Linked DNA regions of Azospirillum sp. TSH100. The main gene of each other region encodes a partner of the protein of the gene in region 2 in a complex. Links are inferred from orthologs where the notes say so. Each region holds a gene or a part of one and is shown on either strand. Other genes may lie near its edges.

What was found. The genes of interacting proteins can lie anywhere in the genome.
Region 1: the proteins of dapF (region 2) and E6C72_RS01680 are in contact, whole or in part, in a solved structure (PDB 5YGU), measured with the Escherichia coli proteins. The link is inferred for Azospirillum sp. TSH100 from one-to-one orthologs.

Annotation. Positions count from the first base shown.
Region 1 is NZ_CP039634.1:334,103-339,180, forward strand. Bases 1-2,774 are described here. They hold E6C72_RS01680 (RNA pyrophosphohydrolase), read left to right. Parts: upstream 1-1,028; coding sequence 1,029-1,520; downstream 1,521-2,774. Other genes in these bases: E6C72_RS01670 (glutamate-5-semialdehyde dehydrogenase), read right to left, coding at 1-99; E6C72_RS01675 (sulfite exporter TauE/SafE family protein), read left to right, coding at 265-1,008; E6C72_RS01685 (STAS domain-containing protein), read left to right, coding at 1,705-2,019; E6C72_RS01690 (response regulator), read left to right, coding at 2,004-2,381; E6C72_RS01695 (chemotaxis protein CheA), read left to right, coding at 2,416-2,774. Also shown: more of E6C72_RS01695, read left to right, coding at 2,775-4,713; E6C72_RS01700 (chemotaxis protein CheW), read left to right, coding at 4,723-5,078. UniProt on the Escherichia coli protein: Master regulator of 5'-end-dependent mRNA decay.
Region 2 is NZ_CP039634.1:1,654,219-1,661,734, forward strand. What follows is about bases 1,894-4,802. They hold dapF (diaminopimelate epimerase), read right to left. Parts: upstream 3,812-4,802; coding sequence 2,975-3,811; downstream 1,894-2,974. Other genes in these bases: mtaB (tRNA (N(6)-L-threonylcarbamoyladenosine(37)-C(2))-methylthiotransferase MtaB), read right to left, coding at 1,894-2,978; E6C72_RS07910 (GtrA family protein), read right to left, coding at 3,903-4,331; E6C72_RS07915 (glycosyltransferase family 2 protein), read right to left, coding at 4,331-4,802. In the rest of the region: E6C72_RS07890 (AMP nucleosidase), read right to left, coding at 1-326; signal recognition particle-docking protein FtsY, read right to left, coding at 428-1,684; more of mtaB, read right to left, coding at 1,707-1,893; more of E6C72_RS07915, read right to left, coding at 4,803-5,392; E6C72_RS07920 (hypothetical protein), read right to left, coding at 5,490-7,130; E6C72_RS07925 (LysR substrate-binding domain-containing protein), read right to left, coding at 7,238-7,516. UniProt on the Escherichia coli protein: Involved in the succinylase branch of the L-lysine biosynthesis and in the biosynthesis of the pentapeptide incorporated in the peptidoglycan moiety. Catalyzes the stereoinversion of LL-2,6-diaminopimelate (L,L-DAP) to meso-diaminopimelate (meso-DAP).

The DNA.
Region 1 (5,078 bases), 1.3 Mb from region 2 along the record:
TGGCACGGTCGCCAGCGCGGCCGCGGCGGCGCGGGCGGCGCGGCCGAGGGCGATCATCTGGTCGTGCAGGGCGTCGGTGGTGTCGAGCAGGGCGGACATGGAGGTCTCCGGACACTCTATCCGTTGAAGGGACGACGACCTTAACGAATTGTTCGGGGTTGCGAAAGCCGCGCGGTTGTGGGACTTCGGCGTTGCGGTATGGGCGGGCGTGTGCAAAACGCAACGCGCCCCCGCAATGCCGGGACAGGTTTCGGGTAGGGTGACATGCTGACGCTGCTGCTGATCGTCTCCGCCTTCTTTGCCGGTGTGCTGAACGCCGTGGCCGGGGGCGGCAGCTTTCTGACCTTCCCCGCCCTGATCCTGGCCGGCGTGCCGCCGCTGAACGCCAACGCCACCAGCACCGTCGCGGTGTCGCCGGGTGCGCTGGCAAGCGCCTACGGCTACCGGCGGGAACTCGGCCGCATCCGCGACATCCACCTGCCCTCCTTCCTCGGCATCAGCCTCGTCGGTGGGCTGCTGGGCGCGCTTCTGCTGCTGTGGACGCCGCAGCGGACCTTCGAGGTCATCGTTCCCTGGCTGCTGCTGTTCGCGACGCTGCTGTTCGCCGTCGGCCCGACGGCGTCGGCCTGGATCCGCCGCAACTTCACCATCGGCCACGGGACCGTGCTGGCCGTGCAGTTCCTGATCGCGGTCTATGGCGGCTATTTCGGCGGCGGCATCGGCATCCTGATCCTGGCGACGCTGGGCGTCTTCGGCCTGACCGACCTGCATGCGATGAACGGTCTGAAGTCGCTGGTCTCCGGCTGCCTGAACGCGGTGGCGGTGGCGGCCTTCGTCGCCGGCGGGGCGGTCTACTGGACAGAAGCGCTGATCATGCTGGTCGCGGCCATGGCCGGCGGCTATGCCGGCGCCTCGGTCGCCCGCCACATCCCGCCGCCGGTCCTGCGCAAGCTGGTGATCCTGGTGGGGGCCGGCATGACCGTCTATTTCTTCGTCACGAAAGCCTGATTCCCAACGGAGCCCCCGGCATGTCCGCCCTCATCGACCGCAACACCCTGCCCTACCGCCCCTGCGTCGGGATCATGCTGCTGAACGACCGCGGCGAGGTGTTCGTCGCCAAGCGCTGCGGGTCGGAAGCCGACTGGCAGATGCCCCAAGGCGGCATCGACGAGGGCGAGGATGCCCGCAGCGCCGCCTTCCGCGAGTTGGGGGAGGAAATCGGCACGGCGAAGGCGGAGTTCATCGCCATGACCGCCGCCCCCCACCGCTACGACCTGCCCGACGATTTGCTGGGCAAGGTGTGGAAAGGCCGCTGGCGCGGACAGGAGCAGATGTGGATGCTGGCCCGCTTCACCGGCACCGAATCCGACATCCGGCTCGACACCGAGCATCCGGAATTCGATGCCTGGAAATGGATCGACGCCGAGGAGCTGCCGGGCCTGATCGTCGCCTTCAAGCGTCCGGTCTATGAATCCGTCCTGGCCGAATTCCGCCCGCTGATCGCGCCGTCGAAGGGCTGACCGCTCCTGCCGGGCACCGGCCATTCCGCCATGTCCCATTTTTGATTGCGGTTATCCCCAACTTACGGCCGCCCCTTCTCCGTCCGAAGCTTGCGGCTTAACGAATCCTTGAGACGCAATCTGGCAACGTCGCTGCTGCAACCGCAATGCGCAAGAATGTGCCTGCCGTAGACGGAGGGGTGGCGTGTCGCTGATCAAATGGACGGAGGAGGATGACGGCCGGCTCCGTCTGGGCCTGCCGAGCGACCTCGATTTGCCCATGGCGCAACCTCTGCTGGACAGCCTGCGCGCCGCCTTCAAGGCGTCGGTCGACGTCACCGTCCAGGCGGAGGCGGTGGAGCGCATCAGTGCAGCCTGCATCCAGGCGCTGGTCGTCGCCGCCCGCGATGCGGCCGACCGCGGGGCCGCCTTTGCCGTCGCCGCCCCGTCCGTAGTCCTGTCCGAAGCGTGCGAGGATCTGGGACTCGCCGCCTGGCTGAAGCAATGGAGCCGAGCGTGAAGAAGAAAGTGATGACGGTGGATGACTCGCGCACCATGCGCGACATGGTGTCCTTCACCCTGCGCGGCGCCGGCTATGACGTGGTGGAGGCCGCCGACGGCCAGCAGGCGATGAGCGCCATCGCCGTCACCAAGGTGGATCTGGTCATCACCGACCTGAACATGCCGGTGATGGACGGGCTGACCCTGATCCGCAGGCTGCGCGCCATTCCAGCCCACCGCACCCTGCCGATCCTGATGCTGACCACCGAGGCGGACGAGAGCAAGAAGGCCGAGGGCCGCGCCGCCGGCGCCACCGGCTGGATCGTGAAGCCCTTCAACCCCGACAAGCTGGTGTCGGTGGTGCAGAAGGTCTGCGGCTGACCGCAAGCCGTCAGGGTTAAGGAGGGCGACAGCCGTGGACGATCTCAGCCGCTTCAAGCAGACCTACTTCGACGAGAGCGCCGAACTCCTGGCCGTCGCCGAGACCGGGCTGCTGCGCCTCGCCCCCGGCGAAATCGACATGGACGAGGTCAACGCGATCTTCCGCGCCGTCCATTCGATCAAGGGCGGCGGCGGCGCCTTCGGCTTCAACGACCTCGTCGCCTTCGCGCACGAGTTCGAAACGGTGATGGACGGCGTGCGCAACGCCGAAATCCCGGTCACCACCGAACTGGTCGACACGCTGATCCGCGCCAACGACGTGCTGGCCCGCCTGCTGGCGCACGCCGCCGACGAAAGCGATGCTCCGGCCGGCACAACCGACGAGTCCGTCGCTTCCCTGCGCCGCTTTCTCGCCAAGGCCGGTGAGCCGGCGATTGACGCGGTCCCAGCCGCCCCATCTCCGGTCGTCTCGCCCGCCGCCACGCTCTACCCCGACGATGAGGATGACGAGGCCGGCATCTTCGGCGACGCGCTGGCCGCGATCCAGGCCGCGCGCGACGACCAGCCGACACCCGCCCCCGCCGGCCCGGTCCCCGCGGGCAAGGTGCGCTGGACCATCGTCTTCCGTCCGAAGGCGGAACTGCTGCTGTCCGGCAACGAGCCGACCTACATGCTGCGCGCGCTGCGCCGGCTGGGCGAGGCGGAGGTCGTCTGCCATCTCGACAAGCTGCCGTCGCTGCGCGACCTCGACGCCGAACTGCTGCACCTGTCCTGGACGGTGACGCTGCTGGCCGACCCGCAGGTCGACCGCGCCCAGATCGACGACGTGTTCGAATTCGTCGCCGACGACTGCGACATCCGCATCAGTGCCGAAGCCCCCCCACCGGCGATCATCCCGCCCGCCATCATCCCGCCGGCGGAACCGGCCGCCACCGCTCCACCACCCGCACCCACCACCCCGGCCGCCACCACGTCAGGCTCGGCGAAGCCAGGTGACGGCGCCAAGCGGACCAATGGCGGCACGGGCGGGGGCGACCATTCCGGACCGACCACCCACACCATCCGCGTCGATCTCGACAAGATCGACCGGCTGGTCAACATGGTTGGTGAGATGGTCATCACCCAGGCGATGATCGCGGAACATCTGCGCGACCTGCCGCCGGGCCAGTTCCAGGAACTGCTGGAGGGGCTGGAAGGCCTCGCCCAGCATACCCGCGAACTGCGCGAAAGCGTGATGTCGATCCGCGCCCAGCCGGTCTCCAGCGTCTTCTCCCGCATGCCGCGGCTGGTGCGCGAATGCGCGGCGATGACCGGCAAGGAGGTGATGCTGGTCACGTCGGGCGAGACGACGGAGGTCGACAAGACGGTGGTCGAGAACCTCGTCGATCCGCTGACCCACATGATCCGCAACTCCATCGACCATGGGCTGGAAGGCCCGGACGAGCGCGAGCGCATCGGCAAGCCGCGTGCCGGCACCGTGCATCTGTCCGCTGCCCACCGGTCGGGCCGCATCGTGATCGAGGTGACCGACGACGGCCGCGGCATCAACCGCGCCAAGGTGCTGTCCAAGGCGATCGAGAAGGGGCTGGTCCAGCCCGGAGCCAGCCTGTCGGACGAGGAGATCGACAACCTGATCTTCCTGCCCGGCTTCTCCACCGCCGATCAGGTGTCGAACCTGTCCGGCCGCGGCGTCGGCATGGACGTGGTGCGGCGGAACATCTCCAGCCTGGGCGGGCGCATCGGGGTCTATTCGACGCCGGGCGAGGGCTCGCGCTTCGTCCTGTCGCTGCCGCTGACGCTGGCGGTGCTGGACGGCATGGTGATCTCGGTGGGGGAGGAGCGCTTCGTCCTGCCGCTGACCAACATCGTCGAAAGTCTTCGCCCGAAGCCCGCCGACCTGCACGGGCTGGTCAACAAGTGCGACGTCATGATGGCGCGCGGCGAATATGTCCGGCTCGTCCATCTGCACCGGCTGTTCGGCATCCCCAAGGCCATCGACGATGCCACCAAGGGGCTGGTCGTGCTGGTGGAGACGGAGGACGGCTCCCGTCTCGGCCTCGTGGTGGACGAGGTGCTGGGCCAGCAGCAGGTCGTCATCAAGAGCCTTGAAGCCAACTTCCGCCGGCTGGACGGCGTCGCCGCCGCCACCATCCTGGGCGACGGCCGGGTCGCCCTGATCCTGGACGTGGCGGGCCTGCGCGAGATGAGCCGCCACGGTTCCGGCGCCGGAAGCTTCGGCAACGCGAACTCCTCCGGCGGCACCCCCCCGTCTTCCCCGTCCCTGCCCGCCCCGGCGGACAGCACCGACCAGCGTCAACGCCAAACGGTTTGAGGTCCAGCGATGAGCAGCTCCACCGCAATCGCCCCCGTCGGCTCCCGCACCGATCTCCAGTCCGCCGGCATCGCGAACGGAATCGAGGAGCAGTATGTCACCTTCACGGTCGGCAGCGAGGAATATGGCATCAACATCCTTGCCGTGCGCGAAATCCGCGGCTGGACGCCGGAGAGCCGCCTGCCGAACCTGCCCGACTATGTCCGCGGCGTCATCAACCTGCGCGGCATCATCATCCCGATCTTCGACCTGCGCGCCCGCTTCGGCGGCGGGCCGACCCAGGTGACCAAGCGCCATGTCGTGGTGGTGATGCAGGTGGGCGAGCGGACCCGCGGCATCCTGGTCGACGCCATTTCCGACATCCT
Region 2 (7,516 bases):
TTGCGCAGCAAAAGCGTGAACTGTTCCAGCAGATAGCGCTCGAACAGATCGGGCCGTGTCACCGTGGTCGAATGGACGCCGACCCCCTCGACGAAGCCGTATGACAGCCGGGTATCGACCGCCACCCCGGACACTGCGGTCATCCGCACATAGGGATAATAGGCCCGGTTCCGCCCGCCTTCCTCCTCGCCCTGGGTGTAGGCGGAGAAACGGTCGCGCAGGTAGGCCGTGTTGCGTTCGTAAATGTCGCGCACACAGGCCAGCGCGGCTTTGGCATCGGTGAAGCGCCCGGCCGACCCGGGCTGGAGCGGGGCTTTATCAGTCATGCCGTCAAAGATGGAGTACGAACGACCGGCTGGGAAGGCCGAATTTCGGCCAACCCCCAGCATTCAGCCATTCGGCGATGACGGAGACCGCCTCCCGCCGGTCAGTCGGCGCCCAGCCCCATCAGCGACTTGGCGAAGGCATCGGCATCGAACGGGCGCAGGTCGTAGACGCCCTCGCCGACGCCGATGGCGTGGACCGGGATCCTGAACTTCTCGGCCAGCGAGACCAGAACGCCGCCGCGGGCGGAGCCGTCCAGCTTGGTGAGGATCAGGCCGTTGACGTTGACCATGTCGCGGAAGATCTCCACCTGGCTGTGCGCGTTCTGGCCGGTGGTGGCGTCCAGCGTCAGCAGGGTGGTGTGCGGCGCCGTCTCGTCCAGCTTCTTGATGACGCGGACGATCTTGCGCAGTTCCTCCATCAGCCCGGTCTTGTTCTGAAGCCGGCCGGCGGTGTCGATCAGCAGGACGTCGACGCCTTCGGCCTTGGCGCGTTCCAGCGCGTCATAGGCCAGACCAGCGGCGTCCGCCCCGGTGTCGCGGGCGACGACCGGGCAGCCGGTGCGCTCGCCCCAGATCTTCAGCTGGCTGACCGCGGCGGCGCGGAAAGTGTCGCCGGCGGCCAGCATCACGCTCCTGCCTTCCGCCTTGAACTGGCGGGCCAGCTTGCCGATGGTGGTGGTCTTGCCGGTGCCGTTGACGCCGACGACCAGGATGACATGCGGCTTCAGCGCCGGGTCCAGCACCAGCGGCTTGGCGACCGGCGTGACGATCTTCGACACCTCGGCGGCGAGCGTCGCCTTGACCTCCTCCGGCGAGACCTCCTTGCCGAAGCGGGTGCGCGCCAGTTCCGCCGTGACCTTGGCCGCGGTGGCCGGGCCGAGGTCGGCGGTGATCAGCAGCTCTTCCAGCTCCTCCAGCGCCTCGTCGTCCAGCTTGCGCTTGGTGAAGATGCTGGTGATGCCGTCGGTCAGTTTTGAGGAGGACTTCGACAGCCCTTCCTTGAGCTTGGCGAACCAGCCTTTCTTGGTCGGCGGCGCTTCTTCGGCGGCGGCAACGTCCGCCGGGGCGGCAGTCGCGGCGACTGGCACCGGGATGGCAACAGGCGGCGGCTCGACCGGTTCGGCAACGGCGGGTGGGATGGCCGGAGTCAGCGCGATGGGAATCGGCGGAGCGGGTGCCGATTCGGGCTCCGGCTCGGCTCCCGGCTCGGGCGGAGGGGCCGGCGGTTCCGTCGTCCTTTCCGGCTCCGGTTCCGGCGCGGGGGTGGCGGACTCCTGGGTGACCGGTTGGTCCTTCGCCGCCTCGTCCTGCGGAGCGGTCTCTTCGGGCTTCTTGCGGCCGAACCAGCGGAAAATCATGGAGTGTCCACTATAAGAGAGGTCAGAGCGGGGTGCCGGTCAGCACGCCGTCCTTGAGGCCGGTGATGGCGGCGGGCACCAGCGAGCCGGGCGGGAAGGGCTGGCCCAGGCGGATCGCGGCGAAATGCTCGGTGCGGCCCAGATCGTCCTTTTCCACCAGCACCGTCGCGGTGCGGCCGACGAGGCTCGCCAGCGTACGGGCCTCCGCCGCTTCGCCGACGGCGCGCAGCCGGGCGGCGCGCTCCTTGCGGATGGCGCCATCAACCTGTGGCATGCGGGCGGCCGGCGTGCCGGGGCGCGGGCTGTAGGGGAAGACATGCAGCCAGGTCAGGCCGCACTCCTCCACCAGCCGCATGGTGTTCTCGAACATCTCCTCGGTCTCCGTCGGGAAACCGGCGATGAAATCGGCGCCGAACACCACGTCGGGGCGGATCGAGCGCACCCGCTCGCAGAACGCGATGGAATCGGCGCGGCCATGGCGGCGCTTCATCCGCTTCAGCACCATGTCGTCGCCGGCCTGGAGCGACAGGTGCAGGTGCGGCATCAGGCGCGGCTCGTTCTCGATCAGGCGCCAGAGGTCGTCGTCCATCTCGATGCAGTCGATGGAGGACAGGCGCAGCCGCGGCAGATCCGGCACCAGCGCCAGCAGCCGGCGCACCATCTGCCCCAGCGACGGCGAGCCCGGCAGGTCGGGGCCGTAGCTGGTGATGTCGACGCCCGACAGCACCACCTCGTTGTAGCCGGCCTTCACCAGCGCCTGCACCTGCTCGACGATGCCGCCGATGGGGACGGAGCGCGAGGGGCCGCGGCCATAGGGGATGATGCAGAAGGTGCAGCGGTGGTCGCAGCCCTGCTGCACCTGGACGAAGGCGCGGGCGCGGTCCTCGAAGCCGCCGATCAGGTGACCGGCGGTCTCCTTCACCGACATGATGTCGTTGACCAGCACCTTCTCGGCCGGCGGCAGCCCCCAGCTTTCCGGCTGGAGCTTTTCCTGGTTGCCCAGGACCTGATCGACCTCCGGCATCGCCGCGAAGCGCTGCGGGTCGATCTGGGCGGCGCAGCCGGTGACGACGATGCGGGCGTCCGGCCGCTCGCGCCGCAGCTTGCGGATGGTCTGCCGCGCCTGCCGCTCGGCTTCCGACGTGACGGCGCAGGTGTTGACGATCACGACGTCGTCCAGCCCGGCGCTGCGCACATGGTTGCGCATCACCTCGGACTCGTAGGTGTTCAGGCGGCAGCCGAAGGTGACGATCTCGGGGCCGGTCTGCGTCGTGCTGTCCGCGCTGTCGCTCATACTGAAACCAGATCAGCGGAAAGCCGCCCGCTGAAGCTCAGTGCTATCGGGCCGGTCATCAGGACGCGGTTGTCCTCGGTCCACTCGATGGTCAGCGTGCCGCCGTCGAGGATGATGTCGGCCTTCCGGCCGGTCAGGCCGCGGCGCACGGCGGCGACCAGCGTGGCGCAGGATCCCGAGCCGCAGGCCTGGGTGATGCCGGCTCCCCGCTCCCACACCCGCATGCGGATGGCGGTGGGCGACAGCACCTGGGCGAACTCGATGTTGGCGCGCTCAGGGAAGGCCGGGTGGTTCTCGAAAACCGGACCTACCTCGTCCAGCGGCACCGCCTCGGCATCGTCGACGAAGAAGACGGCGTGCGGATTGCCCATGTTCACCGCGACGGGCGCGGCGAAGCCGCCATGCTCGACCGTCTCCACCCGCAGCGTGTCGGCCGGAGCGGCCAGCGGGATCGCAGCCCAGTCGAGGCGGGGAGCGCCCATGTCGACGGTGATCCGGCCGTTGTCGGCCCGGGTGGCGCGCAGCAGATCCGCGGCGGTCTGGAAGCTGGCATGGTCGCGCCCGCTCTGCTCCATCAGCAACCAGCCGACGCAGCGCGACGCGTTGCCGCAGGCTGCCGCCTCGCTGCCATCGGCGTTACGGATGCGCATGAAGGCATCGACGCCCGGCGCGTCGGTCTTCTCCAGCACGATGAACTGGTCGCACCCAACGCCGGTCCGGCGGTCGGCGATGGCGCGCACCTCCGCATCCGACGGGCGGTAAGGTTCGGAACGGGCGTCGATCACGACGAAGTCGTTGCCGAGGCCGTGCATCTTCAGGAATTCGCGGGTCATGGCCGCCGTTATATGGCGAGCCGTGGGAATAAGTCCATAAGGTGCCGCGCAAGGCAGATTCGCGGGCGCATCCGGCTGCCTGCGCGCGCGGCTATGCTCCTTTGAACACCAGATGCTTCGACGCGGCGAAGTTGAAGAACATGCCGGCGATGGAGCCTGCGGCCACCGCCAGGAACGGATGCTCGGCGACCGTCTGGACACCCGATTCCAGTCCGACCGAAACGCCGTAATTCACCACGCCGCCGATGGCGTTGGCGGCGATGAACTTGGCCCACTGCCGATGCAGTGGCTCGTTCACAGCACCGCGGAAGGTGAAGGCGCGGTTCAACGCCCAGGTCGCCGTCGCCGCCGCGAAGAAGGACGGCACGCGGGCGGCGAAGAATTGCAGGCCCAGCGCAAGGCCGGCATAGAGCACGGCGGTGTCGACCACCAGCCCGATGACGCCGACGATGCCGAACTTGGCGAACTGTACCCCCAGCCGGCCGAGCCGGCTGTCCAGGAGGCTCGAAACCGATGCCATCACCGGCGCCCGTCCTCGCAGGTGCCGGCCCCGCGATCCGCTGCCAGCGGCCGGTGGTTGCCCGGCGCACGCAGCGACAGGTAGCTCATGCGCTTGGCCTCGCGGCGGCCATGGGTGACGGTGTCGAGGATCAGACCGCAGGTCAGGCTGAGGAAGGCCAGCAGCATCAGCCCGGTGGCGAGCAGGGCGGTGGGGAAGCGGGGCACCAGCCCGGTCTGGAAATAGGTGGCGATCACCGGTACGCCCAGGATCACCGACAGCAGGGCCAGCAGCCCGAAGGCCGCGGAGAAGAAGGGCAGCGGCCGCTCCTCCTTCACCAGGATGATGATGGTGCGCAGGATGCGGATGCCGTCGCGGATGGTGTTCAGCTTGCTGTGCGACCCGGGCGGACGGTCCTTGTAGGGGGTCTTGACCTCGGCGATCGGCATGCGCAGCTCCAGCGCATGGACGGTCAGCTCCGTTTCTGTCTCGAAACCGCTGGCCAGCGCCGGGAAGGACTTCACGAAGCGGCGGGAGAACACCCGGTAGCCCGACAGCATGTCGCCGATGCGGCTGCCGAAGATCTTGGCGACCATGCCGGTCAGCACGAGGTTGCCGAAGCGGTGGCCGGGGCGGTAGGCGGCGACGATCTCCGTCACCCGCGCGCCGTTGACCATGTCCAGCTGCTCGTCCCACAGGCGCTTCACCAGTTCCGGCGCGCTGGGGGCATGATAGGTGTCGTCGCCGTCGACCAGCACATAGACGTCCGCCTCGATGTCGGCGAACATGCGGCGCATGACGTTGCCCTTGCCCTGCAACGGCTCGCGGCGGACCACGGCGCCCGCGGCTTGCGCGACCTCCACCGTCCGGTCCTTCGAGTTGTTGTCGTAGACATAGACGACGGCGTCCGGCAGGGCCGCACGGAAGTCCTGCACCACCTTGCCGATCGCCGCCTCCTCGTTGTAGCAGGGGATCAGCACCGCGATGGTTGGGGCCGGGCCGGCCTCCGCCGCCACCGACGGCGTTCCGGAAGCGTCGGCAGCCGGGGTGAGGGCGGGGCGGTCGATGGTGGATACGGTCATGGCGCTGGCTTCTGGCTGTACATGGGGTAGGCGCGGGGGGCAGTCACGGCGAGGCGGACACGGCTTTCAGCGGCGATAAACAGCACAAACGCCGCGATTATTCCACTGTCTCCCTTTTGTCGCCCGCCCGGTCAACGGCGCATAGGTTCAGGGTCTCACCCAGATTGTTGGGGATCGGCCGGCAGCGCTGCTGGTCCACCCGCAGGCCGAGCAGCTCGGCCGCCTTCGCCGCGCCCGGCGTGTCAGGGATGGTGCTCAGCATCAGGACGGGGCCGCGGTGCGAGGCGACCTTGTCCTTCATGATGGCGAGATAGCCGTTGCCGACCGAATCCGGCTGCAGGAAGTTGGACTGGATGCGCACGAAGGTGACCCGCTCCGGGAAGGATGGGATGACGTGCGAAATCGCCCAGTAGCCGGCCATCAGCACCATGGTGTCGTCCGGATTGCCGATCGGCGGCACCTCGGCCGTCACCCACCTGCCGTCTGCACCATTCGGCCAGGCGACCCGCCCCCAGTCGGCCGGCTGCACCGTCAGCTGCACCAGCGCCAGCAGCGCAACGGCCAGTCCGATGCGCAGTCGCCGTGCCAGCGGCAGCAGCCCGACCGCCATCACCAGCCCCAGCGGGGCCAGCATCTCCAGCGGCACCAGATAGCGGTAGATGCAGAACATCACCACCCACAGCGCGTAGGTGACGGTCATCGCCGTCAGCAGGAACCGCGTCGCCGGCGCAGCCGTCAGCCAAACGTTCCGTTTCCCCGACAGGCCGGCGCCGATCGCGCAGACGACCCCGGCCGGCACCAGCACGAACAGCGCCAGCACCCGCAGGTCGAAGAACGGCACCTCGCCCACCGTCAGGGGAGAAAAGGTGAAGACGAAGGGGAAGAACAGCCGCTGCCACAGGCCGGGAGGGAAGAAGCTGACATTGACATAGTCGGACAACGCGGCGAAGGGCGACTTGAAGATGTGGTTCATGTGCGGGAAGACCGGGTTCCCGTAATCGTGCCAAAGATGGGCCATCCACACGCCGCCGCCCAGCGCCAGCCCGACCAGCACGCCGATGCCGAAGAAGAAGGCCAGCCACAACCGACGCCACGGCCGGGCGGGCAGGGCCAGGAAGCCCAGGCACAGCCCGACCGCATAGATCACGGTCGGGTTCTTCAGCCCCATCGCCGCCCCGGCCAGCAAACCGGCCGCGGCGACCCGGGCGAAGCTGGACAGCGCCCGGCCGTCGAGGATGCCCGGTAGGCTGCCGGCGACCACCGCCGCCGCACCCAGCACGCCCAGGCTGACCACATTGTCCTGGAAGGTGGTGCCGATCAGCCCCAGCGTCCCGCCGCCCAGCCCGCCCATCACCGCGAGCGCCATGGCGACCAGCGTCCGTTTCAGGGCCGGAACGTTTCTCAGGCAAAATGATGCCAGCAGATACAGCAGCGACAGATTGATGCCTTGAAGAGTTCCCCACAGGAAGCCCGCCACCCGCGCCGGCAGATGGGTCGCCAGCCAATAGAAAGGCACGTCGAGGAAGGGGCTGTAGAAGGTCGGCATCTGCGCCGCCAGCAGATCGCGGCCGATCCGCCCGGTCAGCATCGCATAGCCGTTGTACCAGTGGTAATTCCGCAGATCCCAGTTGGCATCCATCCCGAAGGCCAGCGTCAGCAGCCCATAGGCTGGCGGTGCCAGCAGCAGGAAGGCGATGCCGATCAGGCGGGCGCTGTGGTCGTCATCATGTCTCGGCATCGGATCGGGCATCGATCGGGCGGGCCTTCGTTCGTTCAGGTGGGCACGGCAGATTGGCTGGCGCCTTGGTATGCGGCCCGGCCGCCGGCCGCAAGGGGCGGTGCGGGTCAGCCCGAAATTGCCGGGCCGTCCTGCCCGCGTAGCCAGTCGGCCAGACCGGGCAGGGCGACATGGTCGCGGTGGCGGTGCTCCAGCAGGAAATAGCGACCGGTCTCCGCTGCCGGACAGCCGGGGACCGGCACCAGCCTCCCGTCAGCCAACTGCCGCTCGATGAACAGCAGCGGTACCAGGGCTATTCCCAGACCATCCTCCGCCGCCTGGATGGCGACATAGGTATGGTCGACCTCCAGCCGGTTGCGCAGCCGGTCGGCTCCGATGCGGTTGGC